Regions from separate parts of the Arthrobacter glycogeni genome, predicted to be linked through region 3. Evidence: riboswitches for the same ligand, from Rfam matches in the RefSeq annotation. Region 3 holds a riboswitch; each other region holds the start of a gene.
What was found. Region 3 has a riboswitch for S-adenosylmethionine ahead of sfnG (dimethylsulfone monooxygenase SfnG). Riboswitches for the same ligand answer to the same signal wherever they lie in the genome.

Region 1: it holds a riboswitch for S-adenosylmethionine, as region 3 does, so the genes downstream of both, ACX80G_RS16635 (MFS transporter) here and sfnG (dimethylsulfone monooxygenase SfnG) in region 3, are expected to answer to the same signal.
Region 2: it holds a riboswitch for S-adenosylmethionine, as region 3 does, so the genes downstream of both, ACX80G_RS06200 (MetQ/NlpA family ABC transporter substrate-binding protein) here and sfnG (dimethylsulfone monooxygenase SfnG) in region 3, are expected to answer to the same signal.
Region 4: it holds a riboswitch for S-adenosylmethionine, as region 3 does, so the genes downstream of both, metX (homoserine O-acetyltransferase MetX) here and sfnG (dimethylsulfone monooxygenase SfnG) in region 3, are expected to answer to the same signal.

Annotation. Positions count from the first base shown of each region.
Region 1 is NZ_JBTNDV010000020.1:40,028-47,661, forward strand. It holds gene ACX80G_RS16615 (flavin reductase family protein) at 1-378, opposite strand, end outside; gene ACX80G_RS16620 (hypothetical protein) at 434-946, shown strand; gene ACX80G_RS16625 (NADPH:quinone reductase) at 1,009-2,028, shown strand; gene ACX80G_RS16630 (hypothetical protein) at 2,081-2,350, shown strand; SAM riboswitch class IV at 2,414-2,528, shown strand; gene ACX80G_RS16635 (MFS transporter) at 2,568-3,905, shown strand; gene ACX80G_RS16640 (LLM class flavin-dependent oxidoreductase) at 3,913-5,280, shown strand; gene ACX80G_RS16645 (hypothetical protein) at 5,301-5,891, opposite strand; gene ACX80G_RS16650 (hypothetical protein) at 6,114-6,614, opposite strand.
Region 2 is NZ_JBTNDV010000004.1:148,391-156,024, forward strand. It holds gene ACX80G_RS06175 (HAD family hydrolase) at 1-278, shown strand, start outside; gene ACX80G_RS06180 (MBL fold metallo-hydrolase) at 268-1,737, shown strand; gene ACX80G_RS06185 (endonuclease/exonuclease/phosphatase family protein) at 1,719-2,468, shown strand; gene ACX80G_RS06190 (methionine ABC transporter permease) at 2,489-3,148, opposite strand; gene ACX80G_RS06195 (methionine ABC transporter ATP-binding protein) at 3,148-4,176, opposite strand; gene ACX80G_RS06200 (MetQ/NlpA family ABC transporter substrate-binding protein) at 4,246-5,127, opposite strand; SAM riboswitch class IV at 5,330-5,447, opposite strand; gene ACX80G_RS06205 (TetR/AcrR family transcriptional regulator) at 5,608-6,243, opposite strand; gene ACX80G_RS06210 (alcohol dehydrogenase catalytic domain-containing protein) at 6,270-7,367, opposite strand; gene ACX80G_RS06215 (purine-cytosine permease family protein) at 7,364-7,634, opposite strand, start outside.
Region 3 is NZ_JBTNDV010000003.1:139,158-146,791, reverse strand. It holds gene ACX80G_RS04525 (putative bifunctional diguanylate cyclase/phosphodiesterase) at 1-541, shown strand, start outside; gene ACX80G_RS04520 (SurA N-terminal domain-containing protein) at 559-1,335, opposite strand; gene ACX80G_RS04515 (DUF427 domain-containing protein) at 1,448-1,942, opposite strand; gene ACX80G_RS04510 (carbon-nitrogen hydrolase family protein) at 2,014-2,820, shown strand; gene ACX80G_RS04505 (CoA-binding protein) at 2,857-3,360, opposite strand; gene ACX80G_RS04500 (O-acetylhomoserine aminocarboxypropyltransferase/cysteine synthase family protein) at 3,357-4,688, opposite strand; gene sfnG (dimethylsulfone monooxygenase SfnG) at 4,688-5,833, opposite strand; SAM riboswitch class I at 5,839-5,943, opposite strand; gene acs (acetate--CoA ligase) at 6,216-7,634, opposite strand, start outside.
Region 4 is NZ_JBTNDV010000010.1:118,056-125,689, forward strand. It holds gene ACX80G_RS12015 (1-phosphofructokinase family hexose kinase) at 1-597, shown strand, start outside; gene ACX80G_RS12020 (class II fructose-bisphosphate aldolase) at 594-1,478, shown strand; gene ACX80G_RS12025 (DeoR/GlpR family DNA-binding transcription regulator) at 1,475-2,275, shown strand; gene ACX80G_RS12030 (CPBP family intramembrane glutamic endopeptidase) at 2,306-3,106, shown strand; gene ACX80G_RS12035 (VOC family protein) at 3,152-3,793, opposite strand; SAM riboswitch class IV at 3,912-4,046, shown strand; gene metX (homoserine O-acetyltransferase MetX) at 4,128-5,231, shown strand; gene ACX80G_RS12045 (SGNH/GDSL hydrolase family protein) at 5,279-6,124, opposite strand; gene ACX80G_RS12050 (alpha/beta hydrolase) at 6,216-6,926, shown strand; gene ACX80G_RS12055 (RNA-binding S4 domain-containing protein) at 6,913-7,158, opposite strand; gene ACX80G_RS12060 (DMT family transporter) at 7,265-7,634, shown strand, end outside.

The DNA.
Region 1 (7,634 bases), on a different contig from region 3:
CCGCCCGATCAGGTGAGCTGCGACGTCGGCCAGGAGCGGTACCCCGTGCGGTCCGGGCTTCCAGTGGTCCCCGTCGAAACGGTCACGGCTCCTCGCGAACCGGTCTGCGAGTTCCCGGTTGGCGAGGCCGAGCATATGCACGCCAATGTAGTTGGTGTTCGCGATTGCGGGCCAGGAGGACGAGGTGCGGGCCATATTGAAGGTGAAGCGCGGCGGGGCCGCGGACAGGGATGATACCGACGTCGCGGTGAATCCGTAGGGTTCTCCTTGATAGACCGCGGTGATGATCGTCACCCCAGCCGGATGGCGGCGGAAGGCGTCTCGGAAGGCTTCCGTCGGGTCAGTGACAGGCTGGTCGGCTGGGTCTAGGGGATCCACGCCCCCCACCCTAGGCGAGGTCCAGTCGACGCATAACTTTGTTAATGTATAAGTCATGCACCCCTCCACTCCTGAAGCCGAGCAGCCCGGCAGTTATCCGCCGCCCGTGTACGCGGTCACCACCGATGACACAGCGGTTCCGCCCACGTCCCTGCTGTGGTGGGTCAGCGCGATGGCGGGGTTAGGGCTCCTGATGGGAGCTGTCTGGTGGTTCGCAGCGCCCGGCGGCGGACTCTACGGCGACCCAGTCCCCGAAGAGGCTGGCCTGCTGCGCGATCTTACGCTGGGCGGTCTCCAGCTGGTGGTCGGCATTGTGGTGGGATGGCTCCTGGTTCAGCGGATGGACCTGGCTGGGGCCTGGCAGCGGATCGGCGCAGCCGTGGGCGGGTCATTGATCGGGTCGGTGCTCGCCGTCGTCGTCGGACAGTGGCTGGGCATGATGTTCGGGGCCGATCCCGAGTTTGTGCTGCACTCGCTGGGCGCGGCAGCTATCTGGCCCGCCGCAGCGGCGCTGGTGGTGTTCATTTCGGCGCTGATCGAGCTGGCCTGGGGCAAACGCCACCCCTAGCTCGCGCCTTAGGTCCCCGACGTCCCGGGAATAGTGCGTGGGGCCAGCCCGTTCCATCAGCCATGAAAGCAATCGTTTACTCCCACACTGGCCCCTCAACCGTTCTCTCCCTCGCCGACCGCGACGTCGCTGCTCCCGGTCCGGGAGAAGTGCGGGTTCGCATCGCCGCCTCGGGCGTGAATCCCACCGACTGGAAGGCGCGCTCCGCCGGGGATGTGGCCTTCGCGGAGCTGGTCCCGAACCAGGACGGTGCCGGGATAGTGGATGCGCTGGGTGAGGGCGTGACGGACGCAGAGGTCGGCGACCGGGTATGGGTGTACCTTGCGGCCCACGGGCGGCCGACCGGGACCGCCCAGGAGTTTGCCGTCCTTCCGGCTGACCGGGTCGTAAAACTACCGGAAGGCATCGATTTTGACGTCGCCGCCAGCCTCGGTGTTCCGGCGATGACGGCGCACCGGGCGCTGACCGTTCACGAGCACGGTCCATCCCGGCTCGCACCGGGCGCCCTTGCGGGCCGCGTGGTTCTTGTCCAGGGTGGAGCGGGTGCGGTGGGTCATGCAGCGATCCAGTTGGCTGTCTGGGCGGGTGCGACAGTCATCGCGACGGTCAGCAGTGACTCGAAGGCAGAGCTTGCCTCCGCCGCCGGCGCGCATCACGTTCTCCGGTACCCCGATGACTCACTGGCAGACCGCATCCTCGGGATTGCACCCGATGGCGTCGACCAGGTGGTGGAGGTGGCTCCGGCCCAGAACGCTAGGCTCGACGTCGAGGTGCTCGCCAACCACGGGAGCATCGCCTACTACGCAAACAACAATGGGGACGATTTCACCACCCCGATTGTTGCGAGCTTTGCGAAGAACGTCCGCTGGCAGGGTCTGCTCCTGTACACGGTGGGATCCTTTGCCCTGCACGCCGCCGCCGAGGACATTACCGCTGCGCTGCGGGCTGGCGCGCTGCCGGTGGGGGAGTCGGCGGGGCTCCCGCTCATCTGGTTCCCGCTCGAGGAAACAGCGGCCGCGCACGACGCCGTCGAGGATGGCGTCACTGGCAAGGTCCTGATCCGCGTGGCCGAGCTAGGCTAACAAAAAAGCGCGCGTTTGCGCAGCTGACTGAGACTGTTCCGAGGAGTGGGAAATGGCGTTCGTGCATCGGGATCTCGTTCGCCGTCTCCTGCGACGCCTGGGACGTGGGCTGGTGCTGGGCGTCTCGGCGGGACTCTTTGTGGGGATCGTTGCTGCCGTGGTGACCTCGGGAGGAACAGACAACGTCCTCCGCAGCGATGTGGGGTGGGGCGCCGGATTGTGGGCGTTCGCCATCGCCTTTCTGTTCACCAGCTGTCTCCCCTCACCCGACGCGGTTGACGGGCCGCCGCAGTACGGTCAACTGCACGGTCCGCGGCCGTAGGTCTGGTCATGTGGCGTCATCAGCTTTAGCAGCAGCGGCGTCAGACCATAGTCTCGAAAGCAGAATCAAGAGCCCCGACGCAAAACCCTGGTTTGTCGGGCGGCAACCCTCCCGCTGTAGCGGGGTGCCCCAGGTGATGATTCGGCCCGATGCGGAACCGCACGGGCAAGTATGGCGTCGCTGAACCGGTTGCGCCTGATGTGCAAGGGGTTGTTCCATGTCCGTCGTCGAATCCGTTGCGGTGCCCACACCCGCAATCCGCATCCGTGACAAGAAGCGTGTCCTCAGTTCCGCCTTTGTTGGCACCACCATCGAGTGGTACGACTTCTACCTGTATGGAACGGCCGCGGCGCTGATTTTCAACACCCAGTTCTTCCCGCAGTCCTCGGCACTCGCTGGCGTCCTGGCATCATTCGCCACCTTCGCCGTGGGCTTCTTCGCGCGACCGGTGGGCGGGATCCTGGCAGGCCATCTCGGTGACCGGATCGGGCGCAAAGCCCTGCTGGTGGCGTCCCTGCTCACCATGGGAGTTGCCTCAACGGGCATTGGTCTCCTACCCAACTACGACAGTATTGGCAGCTTCGCCGTCGTCGGGCTGGTGGCGCTCCGCCTCTTGCAAGGGCTATCGGCCGGCGCCGAATGGGGAGGCTCGGCCCTGCTCTCGGTCGAACACGCTCCACGACACCTCCGCGGGTTCTTCGGCAGCTTCACCCAGGTCGGTTCCGCCGCGGGCATGCTGCTGGCCACCAGCGCCTTCGCCCTCACCCAGCTGGCCATGACTGCCGAGCAGTTTCAATCCTTCGGATGGCGGATCCCTTTCCTGGCCAGCGCTGTACTGGTGATCATTGGGTTGGTCATCCGGCTTGGTGTTGAGGACGCACCCCAGTTTCAGCAGCTCACGGCGGAGAACAACACCGCGAAGGCCCCCATTGCCGAGGTGCTGAGATATCACCGTCGTAGCCTGCTGGTGGCTATTGGTCTCCGGCTGGCTCAACCGGCACTGTTTGTGGTGCTCACCGTGTACCTCCTCGGATACATCAGTTCCCGCCGGGACGATACGACGTCGGGACTGACCGCGGTCCTGGTCGGCTCCGCGGTAGGACTGATCTCGGGTCCGTTCTGGGGGTGGCTCTCCGACCGTTACGGCAGGCGGCCCATCGCCATAGCGGGCACGATTGGTATCGGCATTTTTGTGTGGCCGCTGTTCTGGTTCCTCGATCATGGACCGCTCGTCCTGCTGCCGCTGGTGATGATTCTGGGAATGAACGTCCTGCACGATTCTATTTATGGCCCGCAGGCGGCGTGGTTTGCGGAGCAGTTCCCGTTGCATCTGCGCTACAGCGGAGTGTCGTTCGGCTATCAGGTGGGCACAGTCCTCTCAGGAGGTCTCACGCCGTTCATCGCGGCGGCTCTCCTCAATGGTGGTGGCGGTCAGCCCTGGCTGATCTGCGGGTATCTGACCCTGCTGGCGGCGCTGTCCGCTATTGCCGCCTTTGCCGCGAAGGACCCGGCCCGTGCTTACGCCAAAGACAAGTCAACCCCCGATACTTTCTAGGAGAACAGTGACGAAGTCCATCCTGCTCAACGCCTTTGAAATGCTAGTCCCAGTTCACCAGTCGCCTGGTCTGTGGAGACATCCTGAGGATCAAAGCCGCCGGTACAACGAGCTCACCTATTGGACCTCCCTGGCTACGACGCTGGAAGAGGGAGGCTTCCACGGCATCTTCTTCGCCGATATTCTGGGACAGTATGACATCTACGCCGGGAACGCTGATGAAGCTGTTCGTGGCGGAGTGCAATACCCGATGCTGGACCCACTGCTGATCGTGAGCGCTTTGGCGGCGGCCACCAGCCACATCGGCTTCGGAGTCACCGCATCCCTCACCTACGAACAGCCCTACCTGTTGGCGCGAAAATTCAGCACCCTCGACCATCTCACCAACGGGCGGGTGGCATGGAACATCGTCACGTCCTATCAGGACTCCGCCGCCCAGAATCTTGGATTCACCGAACAAATTCCGCACGACCAACGGTATGACCGCGCTGAGGAGTACATGGACGTGGTCTACAAGCTGTGGGAAGGCTCGGCTGATGATGATGCGGTCAGGGCAGACAAGGCAGCCAACGTCTTTGTTGACCCCGCGAAGGTGCGAGGCATCGGCCACATGGGTGAACATTTCACCGTTCCTGGGCCTGCCCTCACCGAGCCATCACCTCAGCGCACGCCCTTGTTGTTTCAAGCCGGAGCTTCGCCCCGGGGACAGGCCTTTGCTGCGAACCACGCCGAGGCGATCTTCTTCAGCGGCTACTCCACCGAGCTGACACGCAAATGGGTGGACGGCATTCGTGCAGCGCTTGCTGCCCAGGGTCGCGCGCGGGACTCTGTGAAGATCTTCGCGATGGCAACGGTCATTGTGGCGGAAACGGAAGAATCCGCTACGGCGCGGTTGGACGACTACACCCGCTACATTGATCCGCAGGCCGCGCTAGCTCTTTTTGCTGGCTGGACCGGTGTGGATCTCAGCACAGCCGACCTGGATAGCACCCTGGAGTACGTGCAAACCGAGGGAAACCAATCCGCATTGGCCGCCTTTACCAAGCTGGATCCGTCCCGGGTGTGGACGGTCCGCGAGCTGGCGCACTTTGTGGCCATCGGGGGACGGGGCCCGGTCATTACGGGCTCCCCATCGACTGTCGTCGACGAGCTGGAACGGTGGATGGATGAGGGCGACGTTGACGGGTTCAACTTGTCGAACGCAGTGCGTCCAGCAGATCTGGAAGAATTCGTGCGCCTTGTCTCACCCGAATTGCGCCGACGGGGACTGTTGCCGGAGGCCCCGCAACCCGGGACCACTCTCCGAGAAATCATTCTCGGAGAGGGGCCCCGCCTGGCCGATGACCATTACGGCGCCCGCTTCCGCCAAGGATGAGCTGGGCATAATTGGTGTTGTCATCGATTCGACGAGTCGCCGGGCTGAGGCCTGTCCTCGGTCGACGTCGACAGGGCCTCTTCTAGACGTGCCAGCGCGTCCTCATCCGCTGCGAGATGCATCATTCCCTTATCGGTTTGCAGGACGGCAACAGCCCACCCGCGACGCCAGACCCGTGGTTTCCTGATCGGCTCAACCCGGTCCAGGATGTCCAGAATGACGTAGGTCCGTTTGCGGCCGGCTGGCGCAGGCTGCAGATCACCCATTTGAGTCTGGAAATCCATTCCCTGTCCCGTTTGCTGTGCGACGCCGTCATCCCACAGGTCCCGCAACGAGCCGGGCAGGGCATTGGCGAAGCGGATGGAGCAGTCGAAAATCCCGCGATCCGACTCGGTCTGAAGTCGTCGTCGGCGTTCGGCCCCAGCGGGTCGCCCGAGGAGATACAACAGACCAAAGTAGATGAAGAGGGTAAACCCGGTTCTGGCCCAGAAGCTGATGCCGAGGCCCTCGAGCACACCCCAGATCAGGTAGGCCGGAAAGAAGATGCCAATCAGGACCATATATTGAATCTTCTCCCATTTGCCCACCTTGGCGCGTCCGATATCGTCCATGCCTCAGCGTAACTACTGCGGACTCCCGAAGTAAGGGTGATTCAACCATCGGTTCGGGTGCCAGAGAAGCCTGTCGATCCATGATGTGGCTGCAGCGGTTGGGCTACCTTCCCCGGCATTTCCTCGGGCGGGGAAGGTGCGTATCGCCTCGTCAGCGCCGATCCTGAGCAGGTTTGGGGGTTTCGTCTAATACTCGATCGAAGCATGCAAGGCGGACTACAACTAGGCAGCCTTCCGATGGGGCTGATCCTTCCGTGTAGCGGTGACCAGTAGGAGGATCAATGAGAGGAGGCTCATGGCGTAGAGAATATTGCTCCAGGGGGCATGGTCTCCGCCTGAGGTGGCGAACGCGTCAGCGATGCTCATTTCAGGATTAAAAGAGGCAAAGAAGTAGGCAGGCATCCCGAGCATGACGATGATCAGGAAGAACCGGCTAATCATCCACGGCAAGTCAGGGTATTTGACGATAGCGAAGGCACCGACGATAAGCGCGAGGATCGGACCGGTCAGTGCCCACATATAAACCGGGGCTTCCACTAGCTGTTCGTTCGCAGACGACATAGCAGTATTGATCTCTTGGAGGCTCATACCCGGAACGGCCGCCATGGGGTTCCAGACGAGAATCTGTAGTGCGCCGATCAACGCGTACGCTGCGGTGATCAGAACGCCGACCGCCACGATCGGAACAATATGCCGTTGTCGCTTATCCAAGACGGTCCCCATGCGGCCATACTAAGCGAGGTGGCAGAGCGGTGGGGGATCGCCGAATGAGCAGCTGTAGCCTTTGGCTATTGCTCGTGGTTACCAGGGCGGACGTAGAACCAGAATCTCTGAATGGGGAACAAACGGGTGCAGCCCTTTGCTATGGCAATGCCTGGCTCAATGGGCCGATGGATGAGACCCGCGTTTTCGTTTCGGACCACTTCGCCGTCGGCTCAGGTGGGGTCACCTCTGATGCCCTGGCCCGTGTAACTGAGGACGAGTAACAGGCCGAGGTGGAGAGCCCATGGAATCGGTTTACGGCCCGGGTGGGGCTAGCAGAGAAAGATTTTCCCGACCACATCCCAGCCAAAGCTCGCTGCCTTTCGTGGGCGGCGAGAGATGCATCTTCGCGTGACTTCTGTCAGCCGAATCCAACGAACGCCCTCACTGATCCGCCACGGAAATCCTCCGTCTGCCAGTAGCCAAAGCGTTCCGAAGCCGGTCGATAGTACGACGAATCCTGTTGATCGGAAATGACATGTTGATAGCGATTTTCCGTGCAGGAACCAGCTAACGGGCGTGTCGCGCCACACTGAGTGGCCTGGTTGCGCGTGTGTTTCTCCGTTTGCACGCCGCTTCTCGCGTGCAACAGTATTCCGGTGGGTGGGCGAGTATCGCGGCGTGTTCGGCGACCGGGACGGCAATCTTGCTGTATCTCTCGACTTCGATGCTGACACAGTCATTTGGAGGCAACCACATTGGGCTGGCGAAGACGACGAGGACCCCGGGGCCTATGATCCAACGCTGCTCTTGCCCCAGATAATGGTGTTCGACCGCACCGAGTACGAGGCCGCGATGGCGGATACGGAGCGGTTCACCACCCGGGCGGGGTGGCACCGGGATCCACCAGAAGCCGCCGAGGGTGACGGTGCTCGGAGGGGCACCTTCGGTCCAGTCGTGTGGCTGGATCGATTACGTCACCGATGCAAACCTTCATGGGACACATAGACACCAGCGTGCTGCGGCGTTGCCCGACTCTAG
Region 2 (7,634 bases), on a different contig from region 3:
GCGAGCCATTCGAAATGGTGCGGTTTGACGCCCACAAGCCGGCGGGATGCGCGGAACTCATCACCCATGCGAAGGACCATTGGGACACAGACCCAAGAGAGGTGCTGGTCGTGGGGGACAACCTGTGGAATGACCTGTTGCCGCCCGCGGAGCGGGGCTGCCTGACCGTTCACATCGACCCGCTGAATATTGATCCGGGCGCGCGCTGGTCCAGCGCCCGGCACGCTGATTTTTCCTCGTTCGCCACCGCACTTAAGGAGATACCCGATGGCATCTGACCACGAACCGATCCTGACCTTTTTCAATGGCACCACCACCATCGGCGGGGTCCAAGCCGCCATCCAATTGGGCACCTCAACCCTGTTCTTCGACTTCGGGACAACCCCGAATCCCACCGGTTCCTTGTTCTCCCGCACCTCCCCCGCACCTACGGAGGGAAACCTCGTGGCTCAGTTGCGGGCTGGAATGGCCCCATTGGTGGAAGGCCTTTATGACCCGGACCAACTTGCCCCTTTCGGAGGAAGTGTTGCGTCCGCGGTGAAACCGATGACGACGCCGGGCCGGCTACTGGACAACGTTTCCATCCTGCAACGGCCAGGAGCCATGGGCATCTTCGTCAGCCACAACCACAATGACCACTGCGCGCTCCTCCCCTTCGTCAACCCGGCGGTTCCCGTGTTGATGAGTTCCGACGGTGCAGCGCTGCACGCGGGCCTGACAGAGGTGGGGGTTCTGCCAGGCACTCCGGCCACGGTCCGCGGTCTGGACGAAGGTGAACACGTGCTCGTCGGTGACCTGGATCTGGAACTCGTGCACGTCGATCATGACGTCCCCGGCGCGGCCGGGTTTGTTCTGCGCGCAGGGGACCGGCGGATTGCCTGGACGGGGGACTGGCGTGGCCACGGGCACGCACCGGAACGCATGGCAGCCTTCGCGAAGCGCGCGTCTGGGGTCGACTTGCTCATCACCGAGGGCACCACCCTCAGACCTGACACCAGCCCGGTCAGGCCACTATCCGAAGCTGAGGTGTCCGAGCGGGTGGACGGAATCCTGGCGTCCACCGACGGGCTGGCGTTCGTTACCCCTTACCCCCGTAACCTGCGCCGCCTGGCCAGTCTGCGTGATGCGGCCATCGCGAACGGGCGCACCCTGGTACTCCGTCCGGAAACTCTCGCCGGCTGGCGCGCCGCGGTGCGTCACGGGCTGAGCAGTCCCCACCCCGACGACGGCGGCGCCGCCGTCGCCGTCCTTGCGACAGGTGACGATGCGGACCGCGTCACCATCGGTGAGACGCAGGTAACCATCGACGACCTTCAACGGAACCGCGGTAGCTTCCTCGTGGAACTGCAGGTACCAGACCGCTGGGTGGCGCTGGCCGCCGGGGCCGGCCGGGGCGATGTGCTGATTCACTCCAATGGGGAGCCGTTGGGCGCCTGGGCCCCGGAATGGACCTCATTGCAGGCCTGGGTGGCAACGCTCGGACTGGACTTTGTTTGGCTCGACTCCGGCGGGCATGCAAGTCCAGATGACCTCGCCTGGCTCGTGGACACCATTCGTCCGGGAGCTGTCGCGGCCGTGCACAGTTCCCACCCGAACCTCTTCCCGCGCACCTCCACACCCCTCATCCTTCCCGCACGCGGCCAGTCCTTCCAGCTATCCCAGCCCGGCCCCTTCGCGCCCGGCGCACGCGGCGCCGATTCAGAAAGGACGATGATTCCATGCGTTTCGTTGTCATGACCCACAACATCTGGGCGGACACCCGATGGCCAGAACGCGAACCCGCGCTCCGGGCGCTGCTGCGCACACGTCGTCCCGACATCTACGCCGTCCAGGAACTTCGTCCAGCCACCCGCGCAGTGATCGATAGTGAACTCCCTCACCACAGTCGGGTCGAGGACGAAGACCGAGGCTGGACCCACGAAAGTTCTATCTGGTGGGACGCCGGGTTGTTCACCGAGGTGGAGCATGGCGCCTTGGACATCGGTATCGGGGTGGACGAGATCCACCGCGACCGGAAGCTCTTCTGGGTTCGGCTCGCCGCCCGGGACGGGACCACTTTCGTTGTCAGTACCGCCCACTTCTGTTTCCCCGGGACGGAACGCGAGCTGACCGAGCACATCAACCCGAGGATCGCCCAGTCCGAAGCCGCAGGGGCTGCAGTCACCCTGCTGGGTGCGCACGGGGATCCCGTACTGTTCATGGGCGATCTCAACGAGTCGTGGCACGTCACCCGGATCCTGCATGCCGCGGGATTACAGGATTCCTACTCTGCTCTTGGAGTAACTCCCGGCCCCACTTGGCCCACGGTTCCCACTTGGCCGAAACCAACCACACCCTGGGTCATTGACTTCCAGTTCCACTATGGAAATATCCGCGCTCTCAGCACTGAGATCGTGGATTTTTTCGAGGAGGATATTGCGCCCTCCGACCATAAACCAGTGGTCACCACTTACGGGTTCGATCTCTGAGCCGGGCCGCGTTCGGTCGGCTAACGCCTGAGCGCCTTCCGGGCGAGCGCGTTGCCGAGGAACTGCACCGCCTGGACCAGCAGGATGATTACGATCACCGCAGCCCACGTGACCCACGGGTTGAACTGCCGGTAGCCGTACTGGATAGCAAAGTTGCCCAACCCGCCGCCGCCCACATAACCGGCGACCGCCGACATGTCGACCAGTGCCACGAAGATGAACGTGTAGCCGAGAATCAGCGGCCCAAGCGCCTCGGGGATGAGGATGGTCAGGATGATGCGGAGGCGTCCGGCTCCGACGGACCGTGCCGCCTCAATAACCCCGGGCTGGACGGTCAGTAGGTTTTGTTCGACGATGCGGCTGATCCCGAACGCAGCGGCCAGGGACAGGGTGAAGATGATTGCACTGTTGCCGATCCCGGTTCCGGTGACCGCCCGGGCCAGGGGCTGCGCGGCGGCGAGGAAGATGATGAAGGGGATGGGCCTGAAGATGTTGACGATGATGTTCAGGGTGCTGAACACGGCGCTGTTACCGAGAATACTGCCGGCCCGTGTGGTGTAAAGGCCGATGCCGAGCAGGAGCCCGCCGAACCCGCCAAAGAGCAGGCTGAACCCAACAATGTAGAGGGTTTCGTAGGTGGCCTCCCACAGTTCCGGGGTGAGGGTGATGAGCGAATCCATCAGCTGAGCTCCTTCACAGTGATACGTCCGGCCAGCCCGGTGAGCGCCGCGTCAATGGCGCCGTCGGGCCCGGTGAGTGCGAGGGTGAGATGGCCGAACGCCCGGCCCCGAATGTCGTTGATACCGCCGTAGATCAGTTCGAACTCGACGCCGGCAGCGGCCAGTTCGAGGAAGACGGAGGCCTGGGAGGAGTCGCCGTCGCGGAAGGAGAAGGTGACAATCCGGCCGAGATGTCGTTCCTGCAGGACCGCGAGTTCGTCGGGTGAGGGGATCCCCCGCACCACGGTGGCGACGAACCGTTGCGAGGAGGCTTCGCGAGGGGTGGAGAAGACGTCGAACACGTCACCCTGCTCCACGATCCGGCCGCTGTCCATCACCGCCACCTTCGTGGCGAGGGTCTGGATCACGTCCATTTCGTGGGTGATCACCACAATGGTAATGCCCAGTTCCTCGTTGACCCGGCGCAGCAACCGGAGCACTTCGTGGGTGGTTTCGGGATCCAGGGCCGACGTCGCCTCATCGGCGAGCAGGATTTTCGGTGAGGTGGCCAGCGCCCGGGCGATGCCGACCCGCTGTTTCTGGCCCCCGGACAACTGTTCAGGGTAGTTGGAGGCCTTGTCTGCCAGCCCTACGAAGTCGAGGAGTTCAGTGACGCGCGCCCGGATCTCGTCGCGGCTCTTCCCTGCGACGCGCAGGGGGTAGGCGACGTTGTTCCAGACCGTTTTGGCGTTGAACAGGTTGAACTGCTGGAAGATCATCCCGATGTCGAGACGCAGCTTGCGGAGCTGTCTATCCGGGACGTTGGTGACCTGTTGACCGTCGACGATGATGGTTCCGCTGGTGGCCTTTTCGAGGGCGTTGATCAGGCGGACCAGGGTGCTTTTACCCGCACCGGAGTAGCCGATGATCCCGTAGATTTCCCCGGCCTCGATGTCAAGGCTGACATTGTCGATGGCGTGTACCGGGGCGTCGCCGCGGCGGCCCGGCGGGAAGCTTTTGGTGACGCCCTGCAGTGAAATGAGAGGCATGAAGTTCCTTGGTGAAAGACCCTGTGGCCGGCCGGGATCACCGGCCGGCCACAGGAGAGAGAGGGCTAATTAGCCTTGGGCGCGGGTGTCTTCCTCGACGGTGCCGAGGGTCGTCTGCAGCTCCTCGGGGGTGACCTGGAGGAACTCGGCGGTCCCACCCGAGGTCTCCTGAACGGCGTCCTGCACCTCTTGGTTTTCCTGGTAGATACTGACGAGCTTCTGATAGGTCTCGTTGGTTTCCTCGCCGGCGCGGGCTGCGAACACATTCACGTACGCGGCGGCTGCCGGATCGGCCGGATCATCCTGGGCAATGGCATCCTCGAAGTTCAGGCCAGCATCCTGCACGAAGTCGTTGTTGATGATGGCGGCCGCGACGTCGGGCAGCGATGTGGGCGTCAGTGAGGCTTCGAGGGTGGTGACGGTGACCTTGGAGGCCTCCTCGTCGATGTCGTCGATTGTGGAGAAAGCGCTGCCACCGTCGTCGAGCACCACCAGCCCCGCGGACTGGAGCACCAGCAGACCGCGGGCGAGGTTACTCTCGTCGTTGGGGACGGCGACCGTTGAGCCTTCGGGTATTTCCTCCACCGACCCGTACTGGGTGGAGTACAGGCCGAGCGGGTAGATGGCGGTCGAGCCGATCGGGGCGAGTTCTTCACCGCTGGAGACGTTGTAGCGGGCCAGATATACCAGGTGCTGGAACTGGTTCAGGTCCAGTTCGCTTTCGCTCAGCGCGGGGTTGGGTTGCGTGTATTCGGCGAAGTCGATGACCTCAAGGTCGATGCCTTCCTCGGCGGCGGCCTCGGTCAGCAGGCCCCACTCCGGGTCGCTGGCGCCGACGACGCCGAGTTTGATGCTCTCATTGCCGGACTCGGAGCCCTCTGCAGCGCCGCACGCTACGGTGAAGACGAGAAAGGGGACGATGGCGATGGTGAGGAGTTTGCGGGATTTCATAATGATTTCCTTTGAGTGGAGTCCAGCCGGCCGGGGATATTGGATGGGCGCGGCCGCTGGGTCGGCAGATAAGAAGGTGTGCGAAGTGCTGCGAGAACTGCAACGACATTCGGGTGGAGGTGGCTCAGAGGTTACATGCTGGCTCGCTTCAAGATCGCGGGCGGTAGCCACTACGAGCCCTGAATGAGGGTCGGTACCGGGTACGCCGTACTTGCCGTCCGGGGATTTGTTCCGGTGGCCGAATCTTCACCTGAAGCACCCCACTACGGGAGAGGGTTGCTGTTCAACCGGCCAGGGAGCCGTTGGTTGAACTCTTGATTCTGAGATCACGCTAAAGCAGAAATTTTGTCGGGTCAAAACCTTGGCGTTATGGATCGTCATAAAATGCCTTGTCAAGCCCATTCCGTTCATTGACCGGGTCGCCGAGGTGTGAGATCGGGTGGATCCGCCATCAAAGCGCCTGTGAGTCGTCGGAAGTAACTACCCGGCGGAGGGGGTTGGGGTGTTGAGCTTTCGTTCCAGTTCGGTGACGACCGCATCGAGCCCGAGGGTGAAAGCGCTATCCTGACGCCCGATATCCGCGCGAGCCGCCAATGCCCGGGACAGGGCGGGGTGGTCGTGTTCTGATGGTTCCCAGGGCGGTTCAGGGGAGGCTGCGTCAATCGCGGAGCCAAGAACGAGCAGGTCCACGACGGACAGCGCGTCCAGCAGGAGTCCTTCGCGGAACCCAGCCGTCTCAAGGATCTGAGCCAGAGCTTCATAAATTTCCAACGTTGGCTCGTCGTCAACTGATTCGCCAACGAGAGCTGGAATGACCATGGGGTGAAGTCCCATGGCGTGGCGATAGTTGATCGCCCAGCGGCGCGTCTGTTCTTGCCAGCTCCCACCGCCGCGGGGGAAGTCCCCCCGGTCATGCGCATCCTGACTGATGAGAGCACGAATGCCCTCAAGGATCTCAGTCCTTCCTCCCTTCACATGGTGGTAGAGAGAGGAAGGACTAACACCGAGCCGTTTGGCCAGCAAGGGTATCGAAAACTCCCGGTTCTCATCGAACCGTTCCAAGGCTGCCCGGAAAATTTTTCCGCGAGTGAGGATTCGGGTGCTGGGCCTGACCATCGACTTCCTTTGTGGTTGGGAGGAGGCTAAAACACTATGACACTGCGTGCCCGCTCCCCACGACGCATCGCATCGAATGCTTCGTTGACGTCGTCCAGACCGATACGGTTTGAGATCAGCTCGTCCACTGGGAGCTTTCCGGCCAGGTACAGTTCGGCCAGCCGGGGGAAGTCACGCCCGGGGACAGTCGACCCATAATTGGATCCGACGATCCGGAGCCCGCCTTCAGCCAAGGCCAGCCCATCGAAACTGACCGTCTCATCGGCCGGGGGCAGACCAACCAGGACGGCAGTGCCCCCTCGCACGAGCAGCCCGGGCAGCGATTCAATTGTTTCTTTCCGGCCAATCGCCTCGAACGCATAGTCCGCTCCCCCACCGGTGATCTCACGGATCACTTGCTCGGTACCCGAACCCGCGATCACCGTATGAGTGGCCCCGAACCGTTTCGCTATCGCAAGTTTCTCCTCACTCAGATCGACAGCGATAATTGGGGACGCTCCCACCAGGTTCAGTCCCATAATGATGGACAGGCCCACCCCACCGGTCCCGACGACGACGGCGGACTGACCGGGCGCCACCCGCGCGTCGTTGACTACTGCTCCAACGCCAGTGGATACGGAACATCCCAGAAGTGAAGCAACATCAAAGGGCACTTCCGCCGGGATTTTCACCGCAGCCGATTCGGGAACGACCGCATATTCGCTCATCGACCCGACCGCCAGATAGGGAAACACTGGGGCACCGTTCTCCGACAGTGGCGTGCTCCCGTCGGGCAGCACACATTCCTCCGAGCGACTACCAGTGCACACAAAGGCCCTCCCGGAAAGGCAGGCGGTACAGCGCCGGCACGGGTAAAACCAGCTGAGCACCACATGATCCCCAACAGCTACGTCCTCGACGCCCCCGCCAATAGCCTCGACGACACCCGCGCCTTCATGGCCCATCACGGTGGGAGACGGCATCTCCCATTCACCGTCGAGAACGTGCCTGTCGGAGCCGCAGACGCCCGACGCGCCGAGTCGAACCAGCACCGTACCCGGTCCGGGCGCGGCCACGTCAATCCGGATGATCTCCAGAGCGGATCCACTGCCGCGGTGCACCGCGGCACGCGAGCTGATGCTCATGAGTGCGACTCCTTCACATCGGTTGGTTCTGCCAGGTCATAGCCACCAATTCCTCGCCGCTGGTAAAGCGCGACCGCCAGAATCCAATACACGATTCCTCCGACGACGGCGGCGGGCAGCGAAGCGGAAATGACGTTGAACGCGGGTTGGGTTTCGAGGGTGACGGGGTTATAGATCCATAGGTAGAACACAGCGCCTGCAACCACGGCTGCCATGCCAGCCCAGTTCACCCCGCCGGGCAGGTGATAAGCACTCTTGGCTCCGGGG
Region 3 (7,634 bases):
GGTGGAAATGGCGGTGAATCTTTCCACCCGGCAACTCACTGATCCTGAACTCCCGCGGCGGGTCGGGGCGGTGCTGGCGCGGCACGGCTTTGATCAGTCCCTGCTGACCCGTGAAATCACCGAGACGTCCCTGATAGTGGGGCCCGAGGCGGCCATGAAGGCGCTGACCGCGCTGAAGGCGCTGGGGGTAGGGCTGGCGGTTGATGATTTCGGGACCGGCTATTCGAGCCTGACCTATCTGCGGCAGTTTCCCATCGACGAGCTGAAGATCGACCGGTCGTTCGTGTCGGGGCTCGGTATCAATAGTGGCGATTCGGCAATTGTGGCCAGCTGCGTGCAACTGGCTCACGCTGTGGGTATCAAGGCGGTGGCCGAGGGCGTCGAGACGGAGGGGCAGCGCGAAGCCCTCATCGATCTCGACTGCGATCTGGCACAGGGCTACCACTATGCCCGGCCGCTCCCAGCCGCCGAGTTGGCATCATGGTTCGCCATGGAATCTCCCGAACTGGCGCACACCACTCCGGGTGCCGCAGCGCTCTAGCTGCGGCACCAATGGCACTACAGGTTGATCGTGATGTCAGCCTTTTCACGGAGGCTGGCCACCAGGGACTCCGCTGCTGCGGACTCCTTCTGGGTCTTGAGCTGCTCCTCAAGGGCCGGCTTTGCTTCTTCGAAGGGCGGCACCTCGGTCTCTTCACCGCTCTGGGCGTTCTGTTCCTCCTGCTGGGCCACCGCCTCGTCGTAGGCGGTGGTGAGCTCCTCCTCGGAAGGTGCGGCGTCCCCCGCCTCTTCCTTGATGAGCTGCTCCACCTGGACCTGGGTGGCAAGCTGTTCGTTGACTGTTGCCTCGTCCATGCCCTGCTCGGCAAGCGCGGCATAGAACTCATCGGCTGAACCAAGCTGGTTGGCTGCGACGAGCTCGTCGAGTGCTGCGGTAGTTGCTTCCTCGCTTGCCTCAAGCCCCCGCTCGCCAGCTTCCTGAACCAGCAGTTCGGTACCGATCATCCCCTCAACGGTCTGGGTTTTCAGCTCATCCTGGTCGACAGCTTCCCCGGACATCTGTGACTGGATCGCGGCCTGCTCGTACTGGGCGGTGTAAACCGACTCAAAATCAGCTTTGAGGATCTCGGTGCCGTTCACCAGAGCGACGACGTCGGGCACGCCCTCAAGATCGGGCTCGGCGACTTCTGGAGCCGCGTCGGGTGCTGGGCTTTCGCTGGCGGGGGACTGGGACGTCTCGGACCCTGACTCGCTGCCGCTTTCGGGCGTGCCGCATGCTGACACCACCGAAACAATTCCGGCCAAGGCAATACTCAGTAACAACTTCTTCCGCACAATATTCTCCTGCCAGATAGATAACCAACCTGCGAAGTTATCAGCTTTCTATGAGCGTTAGCTGGACGCTACCTTTTGACGGCGGGTTTGGGCCGCCAGGACGGGGCCCGGACTACCAGCCCCAGGTGCCGGGCGCTCCTTTGAAAGGGCCCACAAGGCGCCCGGTGATCCAGCCGCCGTAGAAGTCGCCCTCCTGCGCCGTGACCACCTCGCCGTCGATCAGGCAGCGGTCCATCGCTCCCGGGTAAATCGCCACCCGGGTCTGCAACGCCTCGAAGCCGGGGGTGGGGCTGGGATAGGTCCAGCCGGCGCGCTGCACGCGATGGCGCCCACTGACGACGTCGTAATAGGCAGCCATGCCCTTGTACTCACACAGCGATGAGCCCTCCGCGGGGACCAACGTGCCGGCCACGAAGTCGTCGATCGGTACGTAGTACACCGGCGGGTGGCTGGTTTCGAGGACCCGGACCGCGGTGGTGCTCTCGGCAATCACCGCCCGGCCAAACTCGATCACTATCCGCTCGGTGGTGTTCTCCAGCCGGGGCGGCCGTGGGTAGTCCCACACGGACTCCTGGCCAGGACCAGGGACGATAGGTTGCAGTCTCATAATTCAACGATAGGACCTTCAGGCATTCGGTAGGCTGTAAGAGCATCTATTTCATGATGAAAGCGGCGACAATGAAGATCAGCGTTGGGCAGTTCCGGCCGGGCGGCGACGTCTCGGACAACCTCAGGACCATGCGGGGGCTCGCCGAGAAGGCGCGTTCCGAGGGGTCGGAGCTGATCGTCTTTCCCGAAGAATCCATGTTCTCCATCGGGAAGGTAGAGGGGTCGCTGGCGGCCGCGGTGGACGAGAACTGGTCGACGTTCGTGCAGCAACTGTCCTTCGTCGCCGCCGAACTGGGCATCGCCATTGTTGCCGGCGGGTACGAGGGCAGCGGCGAGGATCGCCCCTACAACACGCTGGTGCTGGTCGACGCCACCGGCAAGATTGTGGACACCTACCGCAAGCTGCACCTCTACGACGCCTTCAGCTACCAGGAGTCCACCCGGATCAAGCCGGGCGACGGCGGTATCAAGGTGGTCACGATCGGTGAGCTGACGGTGGGCCTGATGACCTGCTACGATATCCGCTTCCCGGAACAGGCGCGGGCGCTTGCGGACCGTGGGGCGGACCTGATCCTGGTGCCGGCCGCCTGGTTCAAAGGCGACCACAAGGTGGACCACTGGGAGACCCTGCTGAAGGCCCGCGCCATCGAGAACACCGTCTGGATTGCCGCGGCGGGAACCTCCAGCGGGCACACCATCGGCCACTCAGCCATCCTCGACCCGATGGGCATTCCGCAGGTTTTCCTCAATGAGGAGAGTGAGGGCGTGGTCACCACCGATGTGTCACGCCGACGGATCGCCGACGTCCGACAGTTCCTGCCCGTCCTGAAGAACCGCCGCTTCGCGCGCAACGAGGAGATCGTCGAGTCCCACTAGCCCCGGACCGATGGATCTCTGTTTGGTGGGGTCGGGCTAGGCGGTGACCCGGCGCTTCGACGAAATCACTCCCGTGTTGAAACCGGCCAGGTTCAGTCCGCCGTGGAACCGTGCGTGCTCAATCTTGATACACCGGTCCATGACGACATTCAGTCCCGCCTTTTCGGCGTCGTGCGCAACGCCCTCATGCCAGGACCCCAGCTGCAGCCACAGCGTCTGCGCGCCGACCGCCTTGGTCTCCTCCAGGACGCCCGGGAGGTCGTCGTGCTTCCGGAACACGTCAACAATGTCGGGGACCTCGGGCAGGTCGGCGAGTGACGCGTACACCGGCTGCCCTAGAATCTCCTTGGCCACCGGGTTCACGAAGTACAGCCGGTAGGGCGACGACGACTGCAGGTACGTTGCCACGAAGTACGACGCGCGGGACGGCTTGTCCGACGCCCCAACAATCGCCACAGACTTGGCATTCCGCAGGAGGGAGAGCCGTTCGGGTGCTGACGGGCCCTCCCAGGTCCGCACCGTTTCCGGGCCAGCGCTCATGCCTGAACTCCTTCGGTTGAACCCGGTGCCGCAGCGAGCTGGGGCGCTGTGGCAAGATCCAGCGCCTGGTCGATGTCCCACAGAATATCTTCCAGGTCCTCCAGCCCGATCGAAATCCTGACCAGGTCCTCCGGGATGCCGGCCGTGACCAGCTGTTCGGCGGAGAGCTGCTGGTGCGTCGTCGAGCCGGGGTGGATGACCAGGGTGCGTGCGTCGCCGACGTTCGCCAGATGCGAGGCGAGCTGTAGTGATTCAATGAACTTCTGCCCGGCCGCCCGGCCGCCCTTCACCCCGAAGCTGAAGACCGATCCCGGCCCCTGCGGCAGGTATTTGGCTGCCCGCTCGAAATGACGATGCGAGGGGAGCCCGGCGAAGTTCACGTATTCAACCCGCGGGTCGTTCTCGAGCCACTCGGCGACCGCCTGCGCGTTGGCCAGGTGCTCGTCCATCCGCTGGGCCAGGGTTTCGACGCCCTGCAGCAGCTGGAACGCGGACATGGGGGACAGGGACGGGCCGATGTCCCGCAGCTGTTCGGTGCGCAGCTTGGTCAGGAACCCGTACTCCCCGAAGTTGGCCCACCACTGGATGTTGCCGTAGGACGGCACCGGCTCCGTCATGGTGGGGAACTTGCCGTTGCCCCAGTTGAAGGTACCGGCCTCGACGACGACGCCGCCCAGGGTGGTCCCGTGCCCGCCGATGAACTTGGTGGCCGAGTGGATCACAATGTCCGCGCCGTGCTCGATCGGCCGGATCAGGTAGGGGGTGCTCAGGGTCGAGTCGATGATCAGCGGCACCCCGGCGTCGTGGGCGATCTTTGCCAGCCCCTGAATATCGGCGATCTCGCCGGACGGGTTGGCGATCACCTCGGCGTAGACGGCCTTCGTGTTGTCCTGGATGGCCGCGGCATAGTCAGCGGGGTCGGTGCCGGGCACAAACGTGGTGTCAATGCCGAACCGGCGGAGGGTCACGTCAAGCTGGGTGACGGTGCCGCCGTAGAGCTGCGACGCGGCGACAATGTGATCCCCCGCCTGGCACAGCGCGGCGAAGGTGATGAATTCGGCGCTCATGCCCGACGCCGTCGCCACGGCCCCGATGCCGCCCTCCAGCGACGCAATCCGTTCCTCGAACGCAGCGACCGTGGGGTTGCCGATCCGCGAGTAGATGTTGCCGTACTTCTGCAGCGCAAACAGGTTGGCGGCGTCGGCCGTGTCCTTGAAGACGAACGACGTCGTCTGGTAGATGGGTACCGCCCGGGCCCCATGGGCCGAGTCAGGAGTGCCTCCGGCGTGGAGGGCGCGCGTGCGGAAACCGAAGCTGCGGTCAGCCATCAGACACCTGCCTTAATCTGGTCGTCAACAATGAAATCTAGGCCCTCTTTGCGGGCGAGGTCCGCTTCGAGCTCGCGGACAATGGGAAGGATGTCTTTGCCGAAGGCTTCGACTTCCTCCTGGAAGTGCAGGTAGCAGGTCAGCATGAGGTTCACGCCGATCTTCTTGTACTCGACGATGCGCTCGGCAATCTGCTCGGGCGTCCCGATGAGCTGGGTCTTGAACCCGTCGTTGTACTGGATCAGGTCCTCGAAGGACGAGTCGGCCCACATGCCCTTGCCGTCCTTGGTGGACGCGCCAGCCTCCTGGACCGCGTCGCGGAACCCTTCGACGGCCGGCTTGTGCGCCTTGGCCACAATCTCGCGGAGGGTTTCGCGGGCCTCCTTCTCGGTATCGCGGGCGATCACAAACCCGTTGAGCCCGAACCTCGGGTGCCGTCCGGCTTCGGCTGCTGACGCCTGCACGCCAGCGACGTTCTCCTTGAACCCCTCGAGGTCCTTCCCGTTGGAGAAATACCAGTCGGCCACCCGGCCTGCGGTTGCCTGTGCCGCCGTCGAGTTCCCGCCGAAAAAGATCTCCGGGTGCGGCCGCCCCGGCACGTCAACGGGTGGCGGGTTGAGGGTGAAGTCGGTGATGTTGTAGTACTTCCCGGCCTGGGAGAAGTTTTGCTCGGTCCAGAGGCCGCGGAGAATCCTGATGAACTCCTCGGTGCGGACGTACCGTTCGTCGTGCTCCAGCCACGGCAGCCCGAACCCGGTGAACTCACTCTTCAGCCAGCCCGAGACGATATTCACTGCCGCCCGACCACCGGAAATGTGGTCGGCGGTGATAATGAACTTCGCGAGGACACCGGGCTGCCACATGCCCGGGTGGACGGCGGCGATCACCTTCAGCTTTTCGGTCGCGCCGAGCAACGCCAGCGAGAATGAGGTGGCCTCATGCTGCTTGTCGGCGCCATACGACGCCGCGTACCGGGTCTGCGAGAGGGCGTACTCGAAGCCGGCATTTTCTGCAATGCGCGCCAGTTTTTTGTTGTAGTCGAAGTCCCAGCTGGTGCGCTGCTCAATGGTCGACACCACCAGCCCGCCGCTCACATTGGGAACCCAGTAGGCGAACTTGAGGGGTTGGGATAGATCAATAGCCATGAAAACCTCCATCGTGCCTGGCATTAGCACCCTAATGTCACTGCCGGGGCAGTGGCCAGGGTTGCTGCGGTGTCAATGAGCCAGATCTCTCGTACCGCTCGGGATGGTCACCACCAGTGTGGCAGCCCCTTCGCGGTAGACCAAGAATGTTGCTCAGCGTTGCAGGTGTCGTCCTCAGTCACATGATGCAGGGCCTTGAGGTCGCCCGAGCTTCGGATCGGTGATCAACCCGGACCGCGGGGGTCAAACTGGAGATCGGTGGGCGGTATGTTCGCCACCGATGCCCACTTTGACCCCGGGACGGCGATAAAGGTCACTGAAACCGGGTGGAAGGTCTCCGGGACGGCCGGAGGATGAGGCGCCGGCCGCGCGCGGGGCGGGGTCACGGTGCTGCCCTCGCGGCCAGGACCGCCGCGATTCCCGGCACGCAGGCCTCATTCTGCAGCGAGGTAGTGTCACCGAGCGTGGTTCCCTCGTACAGCTGGGTCAGCAGCCGGCGCATGATCTTCCCGGACCGGGTTTTCGGGACGTCAGCGACGACGACGACGGCGGCCGGCTTGGCGATCGGCCCGATCACCGTCCCGACGTGGTCCCGCAGGATCCGGGCCACCTCATCCTCGGCCCTTGCCCCTTGTGATGCAGCCAGCACGACGAACGCGGCGATCGCGTGACCGGTCAGCGGGTCGGCGACCGGGCACACCCCGGCCTCGACCACCCATGGGTGGGCCACCAGCGCCGATTCAATCTCGATGGTCGAGAGCCGGTGACCCGACACGTTGAGCACGTCATCGATGCGGCCGAGGATCCAGGTGTCGCCGTCGTCGTCGTACCGGGCGCCGTCACCGGCCAGGAACCAGCCCTGGGCGGCGAACTTCCGCCAGTAGGAATCCAGGTACCGCTGCGGGTCGCCCCAGACGGTCCGGGCCATGGCGGGTCCGGTCTGGTCCACCACAATCAGGCCCTGCACTCCGGGCGGGACTGGGCGCCCGTCGTCGTCGACAATCCGGGTACTCACGCCGGGGAGGGCGCGGGATGCGCAGCCCGGTTTGAACGACGCATCGGTGGGGCGGGGAGACAGGATGGCGGCCCCGGTTTCGGACTGCCACCACGTGTCCACCACCGGCGCGGTGCCGGATCCGAGGTGCTCCCTGAACCAGCGCCAGGCCTCAGGGTTGGTCGCCTCGCCAACGGTGCCGAGGAGCCGGATGCTGGAGAGGTCGTAACCGGACGGTACGCCGTCCGGGAACCAGCCCATCAGTGACCGGATCAGGGTGGGCGCCGTGTAGTAGCTGGTCACGCCGTAGCGCTCGATGATCTCAAAGTGCCGTCCCGGGTGGGGTGTGTTGGGGGTGCCCTCGAAGATTACTTGGGTGGCGCCGTTGGCGAGCGGCCCGTAGATCTCGTAGGTGTGGGCGGTGACCCAGGCCAGGTCGGCGGTACACCAGTGCACGTCGGTGTCCCGCCGGGCCGGGTCGGGGTGGCTGAACAGGTAATCGAAACTCCACGACGCCTGGGTGAGATACCCGCCGGAGGTGTGCACCAGGCCCTTGGGTTTCCCGGTGGTCCCGGAGGTGTACATGATGAACAGGGGAGTCTCGGCGTCGAATGCCTCGGCGGTGTGGTGCGGGGATGCGGCGCCGACGGCGTCATGCCACCAGACGTCGCGGCCCTCGGTCCACTCGATGTCACTGCCAGTGCGGCGGATCACCAGGACGTGCTCGATGCTGGTGGACCCTGACACGGCCTCGTCGGCGTTGGCCTTGACCGGCACCGCCAGGCCGCGACGGTACTGCCCATCGGT
Region 4 (7,634 bases), on a different contig from region 3:
CGTCTGGTGGACGCACACCTCGCGGGGGCCGGTGTACTGGTGGGCTCGGGAAGCCTTCCCAACGGTGCACCGCCCCACTTCTACGCTGACCTGGTGCGCCGCGCCAAGGCTCATGGCATCCCCAGCATCATCGACACTTCGGGCGAGGCGCTGCTCGCCGCAGCCGAGGCCGGCGCCGACGTGGTCAAGCCCAACCACCACGAACTCCTGGCCGCCACCGGCGCACCCACCGTCGACGGCGGCGCCCGGCTGTTGCTTGACCGTGGTGCCCGGATTGTGGTGGTCAGCTGCGGGGAGCACGGCATGTACCTCTACCGGCTGGAGGAACCACCCCTGAGGGCAACCCTGCCGCGATTCGACGGGAACCCGACAGGAGCCGGGGACGCAGCGGTAGCCGCGATCGCCGTCGCGCTGGCCGCCGGCATCACCAGCGCGGAAACCCTGCTTCGGCTGGCGACCGCCTGGTCGGCGGCTGCTGTCCTGATGCCAGCGGCCGGCGAACTCGACGCCAGTTACCGGACCCTCGAACCAGCAGTAACTCTCAGCCAGACTCGATTACCGACCACCGACCCACCACGGCAGGAGACCGGCTCATGACCCTTACCCCGACACGTGATCTGATGGCGGCGGCGGCGGCGGCAGGCACAGGCATCGGCGCCTTCAACGTCGTCCAGCTGGAAACCGCCGAGGCCCTGGTCGCCGGCGCCGAGACCGCCGGACTGCCGGTGATCCTCCAGATTTCCGAAAACTGCGTCAAATACCACCGAGGGCTGGAACCCCTCGCGCTTGCCACCCTCGCGATCGCCCGGTCGGCCCGGGTCCCGGTCGCCGTGCACCTTGACCACGCCGAGGACCCCGAGCTGGCCTTCGCCGCCATTGACCTGGGGTTCGGGTCGGTGATGTACGACGGTGCCGCCCTGGACTACGACAATAACCTCGCCGCCACTACCCGGGTGGCCGCCTACGCGCGCGAACGCGGCGTGTTTGTTGAAGCGGAGTTGGGCAAAGTCGGGGGAAAGGACGGCGCCCACGCGCCCGGCGTCAGGACCAACCCGGTGGAGGCGGCAGCGTTTGTGGCGGCCACAGGTGTCGACGCGCTCGCCGTCGCCGTCGGCTCCTCCCATGCCATGACGCAGCGCAGCGCCGAACTGGACCTGAATCTTATTGCCGCGCTCAAGTCGGCGCTGGACGTGCCGCTGGTGCTGCACGGATCCTCCGGGGTTTCCGATCACACGCTTGCCGCGGCGATCCGGTCCGGAATGACCAAGATCAACGTCTCAACCCACCTGAACAGCCTCTCCACGCGGGCCGTTCGCCTCTACCTCGAGCACAACCCCTCGGTCGTCGACCCACGGAAATACCTGGGTGCCGGGCGTGCTGCTATCGAATCGGAAACGGCCCGCCTGCTGACCCTGTTCGCCGCCGGGGGGCGGGCCGCGACGCCGGCCCCGATAATGGGGAACGGACCGGCGGGATGAAACGCGCAGAACGGCTGGGCGCCATCCTCGACCTCCTCTCCGAAGTCAGCCAGGTGGACGTCGAGGAGATTGTCACCAAGCTCAAGGTCTCACCGGCCACCGCACGGCGGGACCTCGACAGCCTTGCGGAGCAGCGGCTGCTCACCAGAACCCACGGTGGGGCCACCATTGAGACCGTCGCCTATGACCTGCCGGGACGCTACAACCGGGATGTGCACGCCGAGCAGAAGCGGGCGATTGCCCGGGCCGCCAGCGATTTGATTCCGAAGGGGGCGGTAATCGGGCTGTGCGGCGGAACCACCAGCACGGCTATTGCCTCGGCCCTGAGCAAGCGCAGCGACCTGATGGAACCTTCGAACAAGCCCACCCTCACAGTGGTGACCAACGCGATCAACATCGCTGCCCAGTTGGCTGTTCGACCGAACTTCAAGATCATGGTCACCGGTGGGATCGTCAACCCCCGCTCCTACGAACTGGTGGGATCATACGCTGATGCGGTGCTGCAGCGGGTGGCCCTGGACTTTGCCTTCGTGGGAGTCAACGGACTGGATCCGGTGGTAGGGCCCACGATCAGCGACGAAGGCGAGGCTGCGGTCAACGCGATGGTCGCGAGGCGGGCGTCCACCGCGTACGTGGTCGCCGATTCGTCGAAGATCGGCACCCGGCGCTTCGCCACCATGACCGGCTACACCTTCAGCAATCTGATCACCGATTCGGGGATTACCGCTGGGCAGTTGCAGGCCTTCGAGGAGCACGGTACAGCGGTGATCGTGGCGCCCGCGGTGGGGGCCGACTAGCCCCAAGGTACGCCCACTAGGATGGCTGGCATGCCCACCGAACTACCCAAAGCGTCAGCCACTCCCGCCGGCGACCGCTCCGCACCCGTTCAGCGCCGGCGGATCACCGCCGAGATCGCCATCGTCCTGGGACTGTCCCTCGGACAGTCCGCCGTGTACGCCGTGGTGAACCTGCTGGACAAACTGAGCCAGGCACCGCTCGCGGCGCAGACCACCCGGCTGAACCCGGTCCTCAATGACCGCCAGTATCTTGATTTGACCTACCAACTGCTGGGCATCTTCTTCGCCCTGATCCCGGTCTTTCTGGTTCTGTTCCTGCTCACTGAGCCCGGCAAATCGGCGTTCCGCACCCTGGGATTCACCTTCAGCAAACCAAAGGTCGACTTCGGATTGGGCTTCGGTCTTGCGACTGTGATCGGCGCCGGAACGCTGGGTGTGTATGCGGCGGGACGTGCGCTGGGAATCACGACGGCGATTGAACCCGCTGCGCTCGACGCCTACTGGTGGACGGTGCCCGTCCTGATCCTTTCAGCGGTGCGCTACGCGGTGCTTGAAGAAGTCATTGTAGTGGGCTACCTGTTCCACCGGCTGCAGCACCTCGGCTGGTCGACTCCGGTGATCATCGTCACGAGCGCCGTACTTCGAGGAAGCTATCACCTGTACCAGGGCTTCGGGCCGTTCATCGGTAACTTCATCATGGGTGTGGTGTTCGGCTACGCCTACACGAAGACCAAACGGGTGATGCCATTGGTGATAGCCCACGCTGTCCTCGATATTGCCGGGTTTGTGGGCTTCGCCCTCTTCGGCCCGGCGATTGGAATCGGCGCGTAGCACCATACCCCGCGGCACCCTCGACGGGCCGATAAAAACAGCTGGCTAGATTTCCACCAGGCCATTGTCCGTCTGGAAGGTTACCGACATGATGCCGGGGGTACCATTCGGCGCCACCCAGTGCACTGCAACGCCATCAAGAGGCTCGGTGGCGGGGGTGCCCAGCCACTCGGCGATCCGATCGGGGGAGCCTGCGATCGTCAGTGAATCGAGACGGGCCGACGCCGGTTTCGCCTGCGACGGATGAAGTGCCTCGGTACCGTCATCCCACCGCAGCATATAGGGGACCTGGGGGTCGGCGATGAGCCCCTTGATCCCAATCTGCTGCCAGGTCAGTTCTTGCCCATCAGGGAACTTGCGGTTACCTGGCACGGCGCTCCGCCCCAGCCGCTGCTCAAACGGGGCCAGATCGTCTACCGCGACGCACCAGCCCATCCATCCGCCACCGGCTTCGGAACGGGCTCGAACCGCCTGCCCGAAGGGAGCTTTGTCGGAGGCGGGGTGATTCAGCACTTCAACCACTTCCAGGTACTGGCCATTGAGCATCGGGAAGATCATGTTCCTGGTGCCGAAGCGGGGGTGCACACCGCCCTTTACGGGATCCACGCCGAGGGCATCAGAAATCCTCCCAGCAGTCGCTACGAGGCCGTCGGGTTCACAGGCATATGAGACATGGTCCAAGCGCATGGCCCTAGTTTGGCACTTTGTGATCTGTGTCTCGACTTAGGGTACCCTTACCTTATCTTCGGGCCACAGAGGTTCACATATTTGCGCCCGAAGGTTCTTTTCGGGTTATCTAGGAACAGGTCACGAGTGCCAGCACGGAGCGGAACGCCCGCTCCACCAAGCCCCGGCTTGCTGGACGGCAACCCTCCTTCGCGGCGGGGTGCCCCGGGTGACGACCGGGCGGCGGGCAAGGTGTCAGGCGCAAGCGCTAACTCCGAGGCGGGCAATACCAGTGGCAACTATTCACACGACGCAGCAGGACCCCGGCCCAGGGGCACTTCATGCCGTCCAGTCAATCCCTGGAGAGTGTCCCGACGGCGTCCTCCGCACTCTCAGCCTCGGGGCCTTCACCTGCGAAACCGGGGGACACCTCCCCAACCTGACGCTCGCCTACGAGACCTGGGGCGCCCTCAACGACGACGGATCCAACGCCGTCCTGATCCAGCACGCGCTAACCGGCAGCACTCACGTCGCCCGGGGCGATTCGACCGAGGACGGCTGGTGGGACCAGCTGGTCGGCCCCGGAAAAACCATCGACACCACCCGGTATTTTGCCGTGTCCATCAATATGCTCGGCGGGTGCTATGGGTCCACCGGTCCGGCCACCGCCGATCCCGACGGCATCCCCTGGGGCTCACGGTTCCCCTACCTCACGGTCAGGGACTCGGTCCGCGCTGAGGCGCTCCTCGCCGATGCCCTGGGTATCGGGCAGTGGCATTCGGTAGTCGGCGGATCACTCGGCGGGGCCAGGGCACTGGAGTGGGCCCTCCAGTACCCAGACCGGGTCCAGCGCTGCGCGGTGATTGCCTGCACCGCGGCCAGCTCGGCCGAGCAAATTGCCTTTGCCCAGGCGCAGCTTCGATCCATCCGGTTGGATCCCGGCTTCGCTGGCGGTGACTATTACCCGGGCCCCGGGCCGGTCGACGGACTGGGTCTGGCGCGACGCATCGCCCACATCACCTACCGGTCCGAACCCGAATTGGAGCACCGGTTCGGCCGGGCCGCCCAGGGCAGGGAGACGCCTTTCGGCTCGCCGGATCCTGCGGCCCGCGGTCGCTACCAGGTGGAAAGCTACCTGGATCACCAGGCCGACAAGCTCGCGGAACGGTTCGACGCCAACAGCTACGTCCTGCTCACCGAAGCCCTCATGGGTCACGACGCCAGCCGCGACCGGGGCACCCTGCAGGACGCCCTCGGCCAAGCCAGCGCCGAGTTCTTCATCGCCGCAGTGGATTCGGACCGGTTGTATTACCCCAGCCAGTCCCATGTCCTGGCGGCGGCGCTGCCGGGTGAGGTACCCGTGCATATGATCAGCTCACCGATCGGCCATGACGCTTTCCTGACCGAGATCCAGCAACTCGGCGGACGGCTGCGGGAGGCCTTCTATCCCGCGCCCTGACGCGAGGTCGCCATCGTCGTGGCCGGTGATCCAGGCAGGGTAGGAGCCTAGCCCCCGATGCCCGGCGGTATCCCCGGACCAAAAATGGGGGCAGCGTCGGGGCGTTTGGCCAGGATCCCGTCCCCGGAGGACTGGCGCCGCAACCGGCGCAGTACCCAGGGTACGAAATAAACCTTGGCCCACACCAGATCCTCCGTCCGGGCCGCGCGCCACCTCTTGGGGGGGAGCGGCTGCGGCTCAAGGGGCATCAGGGAGTGGGGCACGGCGAGGGTTTCCAGCACCATCATGGCGATGGTGTGGTGTCCCAGCGGCGAGAAGTGCAGCCGGTCGCCGTCCCACATCTGCGGGTTCACCAACTGGCGCAGGGCCCACATATCGGCGATCAGCGCGTCGTGGTGAGCGGCAATGATCCTGAGGTTCTCGTTATAAATGGCGGTCCTGGACCGGAAGTTGCCGAGCACGGACTCGCGGGCGTCCGGGCCGGCGAACAGCACCACGGTCGCGTGATCGGCACGCAATGCCCCGACGGCATCATCCAGGCGCGCCGCCAACAGGTCCGGGTCGCCGCCCGGGCGGATCAGGTCGTTGCCGCCAGCCGAGATGGTGATCAGATCCGGTTTCAACGCGAGCGCCGGCCCCACCTGCTGAGCCACAATTTCGTGCAGCAACCGGCCGCGGACGGCGAGGTTGGCGTAGGCGAAATCCTCATGGCCCCTGCTGAGTTCTTCGGCCACCCGGTCGGCCCACCCCCGGTTGCCGCCCACGCTCCCGGGATTCGGGTCCCCGATGCCCTCGGTAAAGGAGTCGCCCAACGCCACATACCGCGTCCAGGGGTGGGGAGTGGTGTTCTGCGCAGGATGGGACTCCGCGGGTGGGGATAGGTTCCGGCTCATCCCCCTATCCTGTAACAGACGGTCACCGAACGCGACCCCCGACCGCTACCCCCGCTGGGTGCCGCCGGCCGGTGCGTGCCAGAATACTCCAATGACCCTTTCGGAAACGCCCCACCCACCAGCCGCCGAGCAGCCCACCGCGACGGCCTGGGATCCAGTGGTCCTCTGGTCGCGCCCCGAAGCGGAACGGCAGGGCACAGCCCTGCTGGTGATGTTCCACGGGCACCTCGCCAACGAGGAGGACCTGATGGGCCTGGCGGACCATCTGCCATCCGATCTCACGGTGGCGTCGGTCAGGGCGCCGCACGTACAGGGGCCGGGGTTTACCTGGTTTCCCCTGTCGCACGACACCGGATATTCGGTGGACCTCGTGACCGACTCCGTCGCCCGGGTGGTGACCTGGCTGGACTCGGTCAAGGGCGCGCATACCAGCGTGTCGTTGCTGGGGTTCTCCATGGGAATGGCCGTTGCGACCAGCCTGCTGCGCCACCGCCCGCGGGACTTTACCGCCGTCGTCGGCCTCTCAGGGTTCGCGGTTCCCGCGGAGGGGAGCCCGTTCTTCAACGACGAGGACGCCGCTGCCCACCCGGTGCCGCTGTTCTGGGGCCGCGACCAGGAGGACCCGGTCATCACCGCCGACCGAATTGAGTTCACCCACCGCTGGGCGGTCGGCCACACCACCCTCACCAAGGTGCTCTACGCCGGGATCGGCCACAGCATCAGCATGCGGGAACTGGCGCACGTGAAGGAATTCATCGAGCTCACCGTGTTTGGGATCGAGCCGCAGCCTAGCCGCGGGTAATCCGCACCGACGCACCATTGACTGTGACCACATCGCCGGGATGGAGCTGGGCGCCGCGCCGCTCCTCGATCGCACCATTGACCTTCACGAGCCCGTTATCCACGAGTTCCTTGGCCTGGGCGCCGTCCTCGGCCAGGTGGGCCAACTTCAACAGTTGGCCCAGCCGGATCATGTCATCGGTGATCTGGACGGTGTCGCCTACGGTCGGGTCAACTTCGTGGGATTTGCTCATGGGACCATTCTGCCCGACTGGGACCATCCTGCCCGAACCGCTGGCTGACAGGACATCAAGCCCTGCCAGTACCAGGCCGTTGATCAAGCTGCCATAGGATCAATGGGTGTCACACCACCCCCGGCTTCCCCTGGTCCTCGGCCTGCTGCTCGCCGTCACAGCCGGAGTAGCCATCCCCCTGCAAGGCCGAATCAACGGCGCCCTGGGCACCCACCTCAACGACGGCGCCGGCGCCGCCCTGGTCAGTTTCACCACCGGGCTGGTGGTGATGGTGCTGATCACCTGCGTGTTGCCCGGGGGGCGGGCCGGTTTACGGCAGATCCTCCCCTCCGTGCGGGAACGACGCTTCCCACCCATCTATTTGGCAGCCGGAACCATCGGAGCCTTCTTCGTGTTCTCCCAGTCCCTGACCATCGGGGTGCTGGGCGTGGCACTTTTCACCGTGGCGGCAGTGATGGGGCAGACCCTCAGCGGGC